DNA from 2 places in the Pantoea sp. SGAir0175 genome. Region 1 is predicted to be linked to the other one. Evidence: predicted binding sites of a transcription regulator. Region 1 holds the regulator's gene; the other holds the start of a gene.
The links. Region 1 encodes PhoB, which activates phosphate uptake and scavenging genes when phosphate is short. Its sites were predicted from a motif close to CTGTCATAAAACTGNCNNAT; they were not measured.
Positions count from the first base shown of each region.

Region 2: the regulator PhoB is predicted to act here: its motif matches at 4,292-4,311, upstream of C1N56_RS19375 (heavy metal response regulator transcription factor).

Region 1 is NZ_CP028081.1:3,145,568-3,152,675, forward strand. It holds gene C1N56_RS14820 (PstS family phosphate ABC transporter substrate-binding protein) at 1-750, opposite strand, end outside; gene phoR (phosphate regulon sensor histidine kinase PhoR) at 769-2,082, opposite strand; gene phoB (phosphate response regulator transcription factor PhoB) at 2,098-2,787, opposite strand; gene sbcD (exonuclease subunit SbcD) at 2,985-4,202, shown strand; gene C1N56_RS14840 (AAA family ATPase) at 4,199-7,108, shown strand, end outside.
Region 2 is NZ_CP028082.1:3,891-10,998, reverse strand. It holds gene C1N56_RS19400 (SLC13 family permease) at 1-400, opposite strand, end outside; gene C1N56_RS19395 (LysR substrate-binding domain-containing protein) at 493-1,392, opposite strand; gene C1N56_RS19390 (HalD/BesD family halogenase) at 1,490-2,260, shown strand; gene C1N56_RS19385 (DUF2817 domain-containing protein) at 2,245-3,327, opposite strand; gene C1N56_RS19380 (transporter substrate-binding domain-containing protein) at 3,366-4,136, opposite strand; gene C1N56_RS19375 (heavy metal response regulator transcription factor) at 4,404-5,078, shown strand; gene C1N56_RS19370 (heavy metal sensor histidine kinase) at 5,075-6,454, shown strand; gene C1N56_RS19365 (oxygen-insensitive NAD(P)H-dependent nitroreductase NfsB) at 6,492-7,108, opposite strand, start outside.

The DNA of each region.
Region 1 (7,108 bases):
CGACCACGGATAACGGCCGCTGCGGATCGATTCGGCATCTGGCATAACGCTGTCGCCGCTGGCGGTGACGATTGGCAGGGTTTTCACGCCGCTCAGGTGAAATCCAAAGCTGGCGTAGCCGATGCTGTTCGGCGTGCTGGCGACCGCCTGCACCACCGCCGCCGAGCCGGGAAACTCCGCGACGTCAGCGCGGAAATCGCCGCGACACAGCGCCTGCTGCTTGAAAAAGCCCCAGGTGCCGGAAGCGGAGTTACGGCCAAAGCGCTGAATACTGCGCGTTGCCCAGTTCGCCGTATGCAGGCCAACATCGCCCCAGCGCTGTGGCACCTGCTGTGCGCCGCATAGCCGCGTCACGGAGAACAGCGCATCCAGCTGCGGCTGACTGATGGACGGCAGCGGATTGTCCTGATTAACCACCACCACCAGCGCATCCATCGCCACCGGCACCGCCAGCGGTGCATAGCCATAGCGCGCGATAAACAGCTGACGCTCATCCACCTGCATCGGCCGGCTCATAGCGCCAAGCTGAGCGGCCCCGGCGGCCAGCGCGGTCGGCGCCGTCGACGATCCCGCCGCCTGCACCTGCACGTTGACACCCGGCGACTGACGGCTGAAATCTTCGCCCCACAGCGTCATCAGATAGCCCAGCGTGTCCGAGCCCACGCTGCTCAGGTTGCCGGTCAGCATGCTTTGCTGAGCCGTCGCCAGCAGCGGGCACAGTAATAAAAGAGAGAGCAGCAGCGATTTCATCACAGAGTCCGGTGGCGTTTACTGCGCCACATTCTCGCGGATTCCGTTCGCCACAATCAAGCGCGGTGGCAGCACGAAGCGGAAGCAGGTTTCCTGATGCGGCACGCTGCTGATCTCCAGCCGCGTGGTGTGGTGGCCGAGCGCGTGCTTAACAATGGCCAGCCCCAGCCCGCTGCCGCCGGTGGCGCGCGAGCGCGCTTTATCCACGCGGTAGAAGCGTTCGGTCAGGCGCGGCAGATGCTCCTCGCTGATGCCGGGCCCGTTGTCGCACACTTTAAATTCGGCGCCCTGTTTGGTGCGCAACCAGCTGATGTCGATGCGCGTGCCGTCCGGCGTGTGGTTCACCGCGTTATACACCAGATTGGAAATCGCGCTGCGCAGCTGTTCATCATTGCCGAACACCTTCAGGTGCGGATCGGTGTGGAAATGGATGCTGTGACGGCCCTGGCTGAGGGTTTCCGCCTCGCGCTGTAACAGCAGCAGCATGGTCGGCACATCCACCGTCTCTTTCAGGTCAATGGCGGGGGCCGCTTCGATGCGTGACAGCGTCAGCAGCTGCTTCACCAGGCTGTCCATGCGTCGCGTCTGCTCCTGCATGGTACTGAGCGCCTTGCTGCGGGTGCGCTCGTTCATCCCGGCATCGTCCATCATCTCCAGATAGCCCTGCAGCACCGTCAGCGGGGTACGCAGTTCATGGCTGACGTTGGCGAAGAAGTTACGTCGCGCCCCTTCCAGCTGGTGCATCTGGGTGACGTCACGCGCCACCATCAGCCACTGCCCTTCGCTGTAAGGCATGACGCGGAACTCCATGTGATGCTGATTATTGAGCACCAGCGTCAGCGGCTTGTTGAAGTCGCGCTGGCGGATATAGCGGGAGAATTCAGGGTAGCGCAGCAGGTTAAGGATATTCTGGCCGTTATCTTCCGGCCAGCGCAGCCCGAGATGCTGCTGGGCCAGACCGTTACACCAGAAAATGGTGCCCTCTTCGGTGGTGAGCACCACCGCGTCCGGCAGCGATTCAGCCCCGCTGCGAAAGCGTTTGATCAGATTGCCCAGCTCGCGCCGGCGGCGGCGATTGCGCAACTGCATTTGATACAGGCCGTAAAACAGCGGTTCCCAGCTGCCGCGCCCGGTGGGCGGCGTCATTGAACGATCAATCCACAGCCAGTGCGACAGCCGCATCAGATTTTTGAAGTGCCAGAACAGCACGCCGCACACGGCCAGTAACAGCCACCACGGCAGATAGCCAACCAGCAGACCCAGCACCAGCGCAGGCAGACACACCAGCGCCAGCTCGGTCAGTAATCTCTTCCAGGAGAGTCGTTCCAGCACGGTAAAAGACTCCGTTTAGTAGCGGGCAGAGAAACGATACCCTGTTCCGCGAACGGTTTGTACCATGCGATCGTGGCCGGAAACTTCCAGTGCTTTACGTAAACGACGGATATGCACATCCACGGTGCGGTCTTCCACATACACGTTAGTGCCCCACACGTGATTCAGCAGCTGTTCGCGGCTGTATACGCGCTCTGGATGCGTCATAAAGAAGTGCAGCAGTTTGTATTCGGTCGGCCCCATTTCCAGCGGCGTGGTTTCGGACATCACGCGATGCGAGGAGGGATCGAGGCTCAGCCCCTGCATCTCAATCACCTCTTCCACCGCCATCGGTGAGATACGGCGCATCACGGCTTTAATGCGCGCCATCAGCTCTTTGGGCGAGAACGGCTTGGTGATGTAATCATCGGCGCCCACTTCCAGCCCGCGCACGCGATCTTCCTCTTCGCCGCGCGCCGTCAGCATCATCACCGGAATATCACGCGTCATGGCTTCACGCTTTAAATGTTTGATGAACTGAATGCCGCTGCCGCCGGGTAACATCCAGTCCAGCAGAATCAGATCTGGCCAGGGTTCGATCAGCTTGCCAATCGCGCTGTCATAGTCCTCAGCCTCAATCGGCTGGTAATCGTTTTGTTCCAGCACGAAACATAACATTTCACGGATGGGAGCTTCGTCTTCCACAACCAAAATGCGCTTAGCCATTATTACTCCTGCGATTGTGACGGCATGTCACGGGGGTTTGCGGCGCCATTATGCGTCAGTTTTGTGACACTTTTATGAAAAACCCACCTCATGATAATCAGATAAAAAGCGCAATTGTGACAACCGGTTTCGCTTTTTTTTCATTGCGTTGTTAAGCGGTTATACTGCCGCTTTGCGATAGCAGGCACGGAGCATTCATGCGAATTATTCACACCGCTGACTGGCATCTCGGTCAGTTCTTTTACAGCAAAAGCCGCGCCGCCGAGCACCAGCAATTCCTCGACTGGCTGCTGGCCGCGATTGTGCAGCATCAGGTGGATGCACTGATCGTCGCTGGCGACCTGTTTGATACCGGTTCGCCGCCCAGCTACGCGCGCGAACTGTTTAACCGTTTCGTGGTGGCGCTGCAGCCCAGCGGCTGCCAGCTGATTGTGCTGGCCGGCAACCATGATTCGGTCGCCACGCTGAATGAATCGCGCGAGCTGCTGGCCTGCCTCAATACCCGCGTCATTACCAGCGCCACGCCCGGCGGCGAGCAGCAGGTGCTGACGCTGCAACAGCGCGACGGCACGCCGGGGGCGCTGCTGTGCGCCATTCCCTATCTGCGTCCGCGCGACATCCTGCGCAGCCAGGCGGGTCAGTCCGGTCGCGATAAGCAGCTGTCGCTGCTACAGGCGATTGAGCAGCACTATCAGCACTGTTATGCCGCCGCCGTGGCGCAGCGCGAAGCCATGGACAGCGCGCTGCCGATCATCGCCACCGGGCATCTCACCACCGTGGGTGTCAGCAAGAGCGATTCGGTGCGTGATATCTACATCGGCACGCTGGACGCCTTTCCGGCGCAGGCCTTCCCGCCAGCCGACTACATTGCGCTGGGCCATATACATCGCGCGCAGCGCATCGCCGACAGCGATCACATCCGCTACAGCGGTTCGCCGATTGCGCTCAGTTTTGATGAGCTGGGACGTGAGAAAAGCGTATTCCTGCTGGAATTTAGCACCCGGCTGGAGTCCGTCACACCGCTGGTTATTCCGTCATTCCAGCCGATGCAGATGTTAAAAGGCGCGATGGCGGAGATCGAACAGCAACTGACCGCGTTTCACACCTATGAAGGCGATCTGCCGGTGTGGCTGGATATCGAAATCACCACTCAGGAGTACCTGAGCGATCTGCAGCGCCGCATCGAACAGCTAACCGACGCGCTGCCGGTTGAGGTGCTGCTGGTGCGCCGCAGCCGCGATCAGCGTCAGCGCAGCCTGGCGCGGCTGGAGAACGAAACCCTGAGCGAACTGAAAGTTGAAGAGGTCTTTGCCCGCCGGCTGGCGCTGGAGGAGCAGCTGGAGGATGAACAGCGCGCGCAGTTAACGCAGCTGTTTCGCAGCACGCTGGCGACGCTGGAGGATCCGGGCGCATGAAAATTCTGACGCTGCGTTTTAAAAACCTCAACGCGCTGCGCGGCGAGTGGTTTATCGATTTCCGCCGCGAGCCGTTTGCCAGCAACGGGCTGTTCGCCATCACCGGCGCCACCGGCGCGGGTAAAACCACGCTGCTGGATGCCATCTGTCTGGCGCTCTATCACCAGACGCCGCGCCTTGGTGGCCTGTCGCAGAGCGAAAATCAGCTGATGACGCGTGACACCGCTGAGTGCCTCGCCGAAGTGGAGTTTGAGATCAAAGGTGAAGCCTGGCGCGCCTTCTGGAGCCAGAACCGCGCGCGCGGCCTGGCGGAAGGTAAACTGCAGGCGCCGCGTGTCGAACTGGCGCGCGTGGCGGACAACCAGATCGTCGCCGATAAAGTCGGTGACAAGCTCAAAGCCATCGAAACCTTGTCCGGTCTCGATTTTGCCCGCTTCACCCGTTCTATGATGCTGTCGCAGGGGCAGTTTGCCGCCTTCCTCAATGCCAAACCCGGCGAGCGCGCCGAGCTGCTGGAGGAGCTGACCGGCACCGAAATCTACGGCCACATCTCGATGCAGATCTACGAGCGCTGGCGCACGGCGCGCGCGGCACTCGACACGCTGCGCGCCCGCGCCGGTGCGGTGCAGTTGCTCGACGACGCCCGCCGCGCCGAACTGGCGCAGCAGCTGGAGCAGCTGACCCGCACCGAACAGGATCTGAGCGAGCAGCTGGCGCAGGCCCAGCAGCAGCAGCAGTGGCTGACGCAGCAGCAGCAGCTCAACGCGGAGCAACAGCAGGCGCAGCAGGCGTTGCAGGCTGCCGCCACGGCCTGGCAGCAGGCGGAAGGCGATCGTCAGCGGCTGGCGCGTGCTGAACCGGCGGAGAAGCTGCGCGACAAACTGCAGCAGCGCGAACAGCTGCAGCGCGACCAGCAGACACTGAACCAGCAGGCGCAGCAGTTACAGCAGCAACAGCAACAGGCGCAAGCGGCGCTGCAGCAGGGTGAAAGCCACTATCAGGCCGCACAGCAGGCACGTGAACGCGCGCTGGCCGAACAGCAACAGCTGGAGACGCTGCTGAGCGAACAGGTGATCCCGCTCGATCAGCAGATCGCCAGCCGTGCACAGCAGCTTGAGCAGCAGCAGGCGCTGCTGAGCGAACAGCAAAAAACGCTGTTACTCAGCCAGCAGGCGCTGGATCAGCATCAGCAGGCAAGTGAACGCTTACAACAGCAGCTGGCGCAGCAGCAGGCGTTTCGCCTGAGTGAAGCCGCTGTCGCCCGCTGGGGCGGCGAACTGGCGCGCTGGCAGGCCGAACTCGCCCGGCTTGAAGAGCGTGAGCAAACGCTGACGCAGCTCAGCGCGCAGCAGCAACAACTGCAAAGCCAGCTCGAACAGCAGCAGCAGGCGCTGCAGGCGCGCGAACAGGCGGCACAGCCGCTGCAACAGGCAGAAGCCGCGGCACAGCAGCAGCGCCAGCAGGCGGAGCAGGTGCTTACTTCGCTGGAAGCGGAGATCGCCAGCCCGGCGCTGCGGACGGCGCTGGCGCAGCATCAGCAGCAGCGCGGCGCACGTCAGCAGCTCAGCCTGCTGGCGGCACAGTGGCAAACGCTCCAGCCGCAGCGCCAGCAGCGTCAGCTTAAACTGCAGCAGTTACAGCAGCATGCTGAGCAGGAAGCGCTGGCGTTGCAGCAGCTGCGCGAGGAGTACAAGCGCGAGCATCAGACGCTGCTGGATGTGCGTCGCCTGTGCGAGCTGGAGCGCACCATTATTCAGCTGGCCGACGAGCGGGCCCGGCTGCAGCCGGAACAGCCCTGCCCGCTGTGCGGCTCCTGCCAGCATCCGGCCATCGACCGCTACCAGCAGTTGCAGCCAGATGAAAATCAGCAGCGGCAGGCGGCGCTGGAAACGCACGTGGCGCAGCTCAGGGAAGCCGGCACCGCGCGGGGCGAGCAGCTTAAACTGTCGCAGCAGCAACAGCAGGCGCTGCAACAGGAAATCGCCGATCTCGACCAGCAGATCGCCGCCACCCGCGAGCGCTGGCAGGCGCTGTGCGGTGAGCTGGCGCTTACCTTCAGCGCTGAACAGCACGCAGAATTCAGCGCCTGGCAGCAGCAGCAGGACGCGCTCGAAGCCCGCCAGCAGCAACAGTTGCAGGCGCGTGAACAGGCGGCCGTCACGTTGCAGCAGGCCAAAGACGCGCATCTGCAACAGCAGCAGCGCTGGCAGCAACATCAGCAGCAGCAACAGCTGGCACAGCAGCAGCTGGCCAGCGCCCGGCAGCAGCGGGATGAGATCGATCAGCGCGTCAGCGGTGAACGGCAGGCATGGCAGCAGCAACAGCAGCAGCTGGAACAGCAGCTGGCTGCCCATCAACTTAGCCTGCCGGCAGCGCCCGAGCGCGCCGGCTGGCTGCAAACGCTGCAGCAGCGCTGGCAGCAGTGGCAGGAAAGTGAGCGGTTACTTGCTGAGCTACAGCCGCAGCTGGCGAAAAGCGAAACGGAAGGCAGCAGCCTGCAGCACGCTCTGGCGCGTGAACAGCAGCAGGTCGCCAGCCTGCAGCAAGCCCTTAACCACCTGCAACAGCAGCAGCAGGCCCAGCAGCAGCAGCGCCAGCAGCTGTTTGGCGACCGGCGCGTGGCGGACGCGCGTCAGCAGCAGCACGCCACGCTGCAACAGCATGACCAGGCGCTGGCGCAACAGCTGCAGCGCTGGCAGCAGGCGCAAAGCGAACTGCACGGCCTGAAAGGTCAGTATGAACAGATTGTCAGCCAGCAGCAGACGCTGGCGCAGCGCGCAGCGGACGCCGAAAGCGCCTTCCGGCAGGCATTGCTGCTCAGTGATTTCGCTGACGAAAGCGCCCTGCGCGCCGCGCTGCTGGCGGAAGATGAGGTGCAGACGCTGCGCCAGCGGCTGCAAACGCTG
Region 2 (7,108 bases), on a different contig from region 1:
GGATACCGGCCCGCTCGCCCAGCGCCAGCACCACCGGCATCAGCAGCGCGATGCGTCCCATGTTCGACGGCATCACCAGCGCCAGCAGATAACTCAGCAGCACCGTGCCCGCCACCATCCGCGGCCAGCTCTGGCTGAACGGCACCACCAGCCAGTTGGCCCAGCGTTGGGCAAGGCCCACTTTGCGGATCGCCGCGCCCAGCACAAAACCGCTCAGCACCAGCCAGAACGCTGAGGAGGCAAAACCGCTGAATACGCTGCTGGCTGGCGCTATCGACAGCAGCATCGCCGCCGCAAAAAACAGCAGCGCGGTAAGATATTCCGGCAACCGCGCCAGCGCCCACAGCAGAATTGTGATGCTGACCACCAGCGTGGTCAGCCAGAATGAGGACTCGATCATCGTGCCTGAACTCCCTTTCTTCGCAACTGCGCACAAAGCGCATCAGCATAGGGCAATCCCTGTCGCAGAACGCTGCGGCAGTTAACAATTTGTTAACTCGCCAGCTGCGTCAGCCACTGAATCAGCGCCTCGCTGCCGGGTTGACTGCGGGAGCGCTGTGGCCAGGCGAGGAAATAGGGTTTGCTCAGCGGCAGGCTGAGCGGATCCACCACCTGTAGCGCGCCGCGCGCCAGTTCGCCGGCAATCAGGCGACGCTGCCCCAGCAGCACACCGGCCCCGGCTACCGCCGCGTCGATGGCCAGGGAGGTGAGATTAAAGCTGAATGCAGGCTGGACCGCCGGCTCCATGCTGCCTTTGGCCTGAAACCAGCTGCGCCAGTCGGGCAGAAAGCGTCCTTCATTGCCCCAGTCCAGATGGATCAACGGCGCCTGGCTTAGCAACGATTCGCCCGGGTAACGCTGTATCAGCGCCGGACTGGCGACCGGCAGCACCTCGTCACAGAACAGCCGTTGCTTGTCGAGTTGCGGGTAGCGATCCTCACCAAAGCAGATGACAAAATCTGCCGGTGTGGCGCTGAAATCCACCGGCGCATGAGTGCCGTGCAGGCTGAGATCGCAGCCCGGACAGTGAGCCCGCCAGGCGGTGATATTCGGCAGCAGCCATTTCGATGCCAGCGCCGGCAGTGAATAGAGCGTCAGCTTTGGCATGCTGGCCGCATGGCGCAAATTTTGTTGCCCCAGATGCAGAATGTCGAACGCTTCACTGACGTAGCGCAGATACTCTTTGCCGGTTTCCGTCAGCATCACGCCACTCTGGGTACGCACAAACAGTGCGCTGCCCAGCTGCGCTTCCAGCTGACGAATTTGCTGGCTGACGGCAGCCGGCGTCAGCGCCAGCTGTGCGGCGGCTTTCGCCAGGCTACCAAGTTCCGCCGCCACTTTGAACGACTGAATCACGCTGATTTTCGGCAAACGCGACGCGGGTGCAGGCATTAAGGTTTCCTTAGCAAGGCGTTAAATATTTATCGTTAGGCATCAACATATCAGGCCGTTACAGTCTCTACACCTGCCAACTCAGAGAACCACCGCGATGTCTGCTTTGATTCGATTTGATTTGCACCCCCTGGCCGATGCCGACTGGCGTCGGCACTGTCGCCAGCAGCTGGAGCAACACGGCGCGCTGGTGCTGCGTCAGTTTTTGCAACCGGCTGCGCTGCAGGCGATCGTGGCTGACGGGCTGGCCCAGCGCCATCTGGCTTACCACACCGTCAGCAAGCACAACGTCTATCTGCTGAAGCCGGACGAGGCGTACCGTGCCGATCATCCGCGCAATCGTGACGTGATCAGCACCAAAGGCTGCATTACCGACGATGTGATTGCGGCGGAATCGCCGCTGCGCCAGCTGTACAATGACGAACTGTTTAAACGCTTTCTGTGTGATGTGCTGGACGAAGACGCGCTGTATCCGTATGCCGACCCGCTGTCGTCCATCAATCTGCATTACGCGCCTGACGGCCAGGAACTCGGCTGGCATTTTGACAACTCCTCTTTCGCCATCACGCTGCTGGTGCAAAAACCGCGCGGCGGCGGTGTATTTGAGTATGTGAAAGATTTGCGCGATGCGGATGCCGGCGAGATGAACTACGACGGCGTCGCCGCCGTGCTCGATCAGCGCCATACGGTCGAGGCGCTGGAGATTGATGCCGGTGACCTGGTGCTGTTTCGCGGGCGTAATTCGCTGCACCGCGTGACGCCCACCGAAGGCGATGTCACGCGTATGCTGGCGGTGCTGGCCTACAACACCCAGCCCGGTATCGCGTTGTCCGAAACCGCGCGCATGACCTTTTACGGCCGGTTGTAAGCCACCAGCGCGCGCCAGCCGCGCAGGAAAATCTGCCGGGTACGAAACGCAGTTAAGGCGCGCCAGTCCTCATCGGCGGGCCAGAACCCCTCCACCAGCTGCTGCTTCAGCGCGCGTCCGGCGTGGCTTGCCGGATCGCCCTGCAGATGCAGCCAGTGATCGTCGCGCACCCGGCGATGCATCTCTTCGCCCGGATAAGTGCCGCACTCCACCACCAATGGCAGCAGCTGCGTGTCAGGCAGCGACGTCAGCAGAAACTGCGAGACATAGCCCGTTGCCGTGGCGGTCACGCCGGTGTCGCTGTCGCGCCCGGCGCCGGTAAACAGCAGCGTCAGCCACTCATCGTATAACGTTTTGCCCCAGTCATGCGCCGGATAGCGCTGTTCAGCAATCGCCAGCAGCATCGGATGGCCCCACGCGCCGGCACCGGTGTGCAGGTCGAAACTCAGGATGACCTGCGCCTGACGCAGATGCTGTTCGACAATGGCGTGCAGCGTGCGGTGCGACCAGGTCGGCTGCTGCCCGCCATAAAACAGGCCATCTGCTGCCTGATATTGGCCCGCTTCCACCACCCGTTTTAGCGCCGGCCAGCCTGACTGCTGCAGTGTCTCCGCCAGCAGTCGATCGGCATGTGCGCGGTCGCCGTGGTACAGATCGTGCCATAGCGCATAGTGCGGATTAGCGGGTGCGGGCTGGCTGAAATCGATGAAATTCCGGTTGAGATCGATATTGTCTTCATTGACGCGCCGCAGATGCGCAGCGCCCCATGGATTTAGCAGATGGACCAGCACAAGGGCGCAGTCGGGCGGTAACGCGGCGACATCAAGGCTATCAAGCCAGGCGATCTGGCTGTCTGAACCGTAATAGCCCTCCACACCGTGTGTACCGGAGAGAATCAGCATGCGTTTGCGGGCCGCCGGATCGCCGATCACCGCGACGTCGGTGTACAGCGCGGCCCCGTCGGGCGCGGTCAGCGGATGGCGATAGGCAGTCAGCGCGCCGTGCTGGCGCGTGACGGCGGCCAGGAATCGCGCCCTCTGCTGAGTATAATCAGGGAGTAAAGACATGATTTTCCTGTGCGTAATGAAGGCAAATCGCCCTGCGATTAGGGATAAACCTTAACCTTAAAGTACTTCTGCGCCAGCCGGTCATACGTGCCGTTGCTGTGCAGCGCAGCCAGCGCATTGTTGATTAAAGTAAGATTGGCCGTATCGCCTTTACGCAGCCCGATACCCACGCCGTTGCCCAATAATGCTTTATCCACCAGCGTGGCTTTATTGACATAGCCCTTGCCTTCCGGCGTGTTGAGAAAGCCCTGCTCGGCCGAAACCGCATTTGCCAGGCTGGCATCGAGTCGACCCGCTACCAGATCCGGGTAGATCTCCATCTGATTCGGATACGAGACCACGTTGACGCCCTGCGGTGCCCATTTCGTTTTGGCGTAGGTTTCCTGAATGGTGCCCTGCGCGACGCCGATATTCTTCCCGCGCAGCGTGCTGATATCCGCCGTCAGCGTGCTGTTGGCAGGCGTCAGCAGCGCGCTGGGCGTGATATACAGCATATCGCTGAACGCCACCTGCTCGCGGCGCTTCTCCGTCATCGACATCGCCGACAGAATGGCGTCAAATTTCTTCGCCTGCAGCGCCGGAATGCTGCCGTCAAAGCCAATCTGCACCCACTGACATTTCACTTTGGCCTGCGCACAGATGGCATTGCCCAGATCAATATCAAAACCCTGCAGCGAGCCATCGCTGGCTTTGGATTCGAACGGTGGAAAAGTGGGATCGACGCCAAAACGCAGCGTCTGCTGCGCCGCAGCCAGTTGGCTGAGGGCGCTGAGTGACAACAGTAAGGCAAAAGACCAACGCTTTTTCATGATGCTCTCCGGCAGGCTATCTCACAGGTTTTAACCTTGTAATAACACGATGCCGCTGACGCCACCATCAAAAGCGCGCAAAAATGCAGAGCAAATTCTTATATATGTTAATGGGTTAGCGAAATTTGTCGCGCCATTAAGTTTTACTTAACGCTCTGTCATGATTTTGTCATCAGGGGCTCATGCCGCTGTCAGCCTCGGTTTTCTATGCTAACCCGCGTTATACTGCCCGCCATCAGCAAGCGGCCGCCACTGCCGGGAGATCGCATGAAAATATTGGTGATAGAAGATGAAGCCGGGGCGCGTGATTACATGCGCAAAGGATTGACCGAGGCCGGTTTTATCGTCGACGTGGCGGAAAACGGTCAGGATGGCCTGTTTTATGCGCAGGAGCACCATTACGATCTGATTCTGCTGGATGTGATGATGCCCGGCATCAATGGCTGGGAGGTGATGGCGCAGCTGGATAAGCAATTGCACACGCCGGTGATTTTCCTCACCGCCAAAGGCACGGTGGAAGATCGCATCAAAGGGCTGGAACTGGGTGCCGATGACTATCTGGTCAAACCCTTCTCCTTCGCCGAACTGCTGGCGCGCGTGCGCACCCAATTGCGGCGCGGTAGCCAGCAAAAGCTGCCCGACATCCTGACGCTGGCCGATCTGCAGCTGGATATTGCCCGTCGCCGGGTCGAGCGCGCCGGACAGCGCATCGACCTGACCAACAAAGAGTTCAATCTGCTGCATCTGTTTCTGCTGCATCCCGGCGAGGTACTGACGCGCACGGTGATTGCATCGCGCGTCTGGGACATGAATTTTGACAGCGACACCAACGTGGTGGATGTGGCGGTAAAACGGCTGCGGCAGAAAATTGACGGCCCTTTTACCCGACCATTGATTCATACCGTGCACGGTGTCGGTTATCGCTGCGAAGCTGAAACATGAAACCCCGCTCGCTCGCCGTCCGCCTTTCGCTACTGCTCAGTGCTACGGTGGTGGTCATTTTTACACTCAGCGGCATGGCGCTGTATCACGCACTGGCGAAGCAGATCGGCGTGCGCGATGACGCAGCCCTGCTGACGCGCATCGATCAAATGCGCACGCTGCTGCGCGATGAAGATGCGCTGACGCTGATTCAGCAGAAGCCGCGGCTGTTCGCCAACATGCTGGGCAATACCGAATCGTTGCTGGTGCTGCGCTTTCCCGGCCAGCCGCCGCTAATCGTGATCAATCCTGGCGCGCGTCCGGTGCCAGCCATTACGCCGGTCGCCGCCGATCAGCCGTTAACCCTGCAATCGGTCCACCATCAGCAGGCGGCGGACGGCACGCCGTTTATCGCCGCCGCCGCGTTAACACCAACGCGCGATGGCAGCGGCCAGATCGAAATCATCACCGGTCGCCTGATGAGCGACCGCACGCAGACCCTCACCGGCTATCGCCACCAGATTATCCTGTGCACCGCGCTGGCGGCGCTGCTGGTCGCCGCGATCAGTGTGCTGCTGGTGCGCCGCGGCCTGACGCCGCTGCGCCGGCTGGCGGCGGAAGCCGGGGTGATCGACGTGCGGCGGCTGTCGCATCGCATTGAACTGACCAGTGCGCCAGGCGAGCTGCAACCGCTGCTGGCGGCGCTCAACCAGATGCTGAGCCGGCTGGAGCAAGGTTATCAGCAACTTAGCCAGGTCTCAGCGGACATGGCACACGATCTGCGCACGCCGATTGGCACGCTGCTTGGCCAGACGGAAGTGGCGCTAAACCAGCCGCGCAGCGTCAGCGAGTATCAAACGCTGCTGGGTTCCAATTATGCGGAGCTGGAGCGGCTGGCGAAGATGATTGATAACATGCTGTTTCTCGCCAAAGCCGCAGACGCCAGCCAGGCGCTGGACAGACAACGTATCGATCTGACACCGCTGGGTGAGCGGTTGAGTGACTATTTTGAGGGCATGGCGGAAGAGCATGGCATGCAGCTTGTCATCTCGCTTCACGGCGAGTTGCACGCCGATCCGCAGTTGTTACAGCGCGCGCTGGCGAATCTGATCGCTAACGCGCTGCATTACGGCACGCGCGACGGCACCATTCACGTCTCCAGTATCACGCAGCCAGACGCCGTGCTTTTGGTGGTGGAGAATCAGGGGCCGACGCTAAGTCAGGCGCAGCAGGCACGCCTGTTTGACCGCTTCTGGCGCGCCGATGCGTCACGCCAGCAGGGCGGCAGCGGACTGGGTCTGTCGATCGTGCGCGGGATCATGCAACTGCATCAGGGCAGTTGCACGATGAGCAGCGAACACGGCATTACCCGTTTCTGCCTGCGGTTCCCACGTTAAGCGCGCAGGTGCGCAGGTGCGCACCTGGTTAAGTCCCTTAGATAAACGTGAAAATTTCGTCCTGCGACAGACGCGATTTCGGCAGCGTGGCGTTGAAATCTTCCTCACTGCGATAGCCAAGCGAAACCAGCACCACGCTGGTAAAGCCCTGTTCACGCAGGCCCAGCGCCTGGTCAAGTGCGCGCGCATCAAAGCCTTCCATCGGGGTGGCATCAATGCCGAGCATCGCGGCGCCCAGTAACAGTCCGCCCAGCGCCAGATAGACCTGTTTCTCCATCCACTGCGGCACGTCGCGCAGCTCATAACGGTGCATATCCACATAGCTGCGGCGGCTCTTATCCTGACCGGCTTTGGCTTCGGGTTTGGCAAAACGCCCGTCCTTCTCTTCCTGCGCCAGCACATTTTGCAGGTGCGCTTCATCCAGATCGGTGCGCATGCACAGCGCAATCACGTGTGAGGCGTTCAGCACCTTAGGGTTGTTGTAAATGAACGCGCCGCTGGTGGATTGCGCCATCTTTTCCCGCCCTTCCGCAGTCGACGCGACAACAAAGTGCCACGGCTGCGAGTTAACCGATGACGGGCTGTTGCGCAGCAGGTTAAGCAGCGTGTCGATCTCCTGCTGCGGCAGCGTTTTGCCCGCAGAGAAAGCTTTTA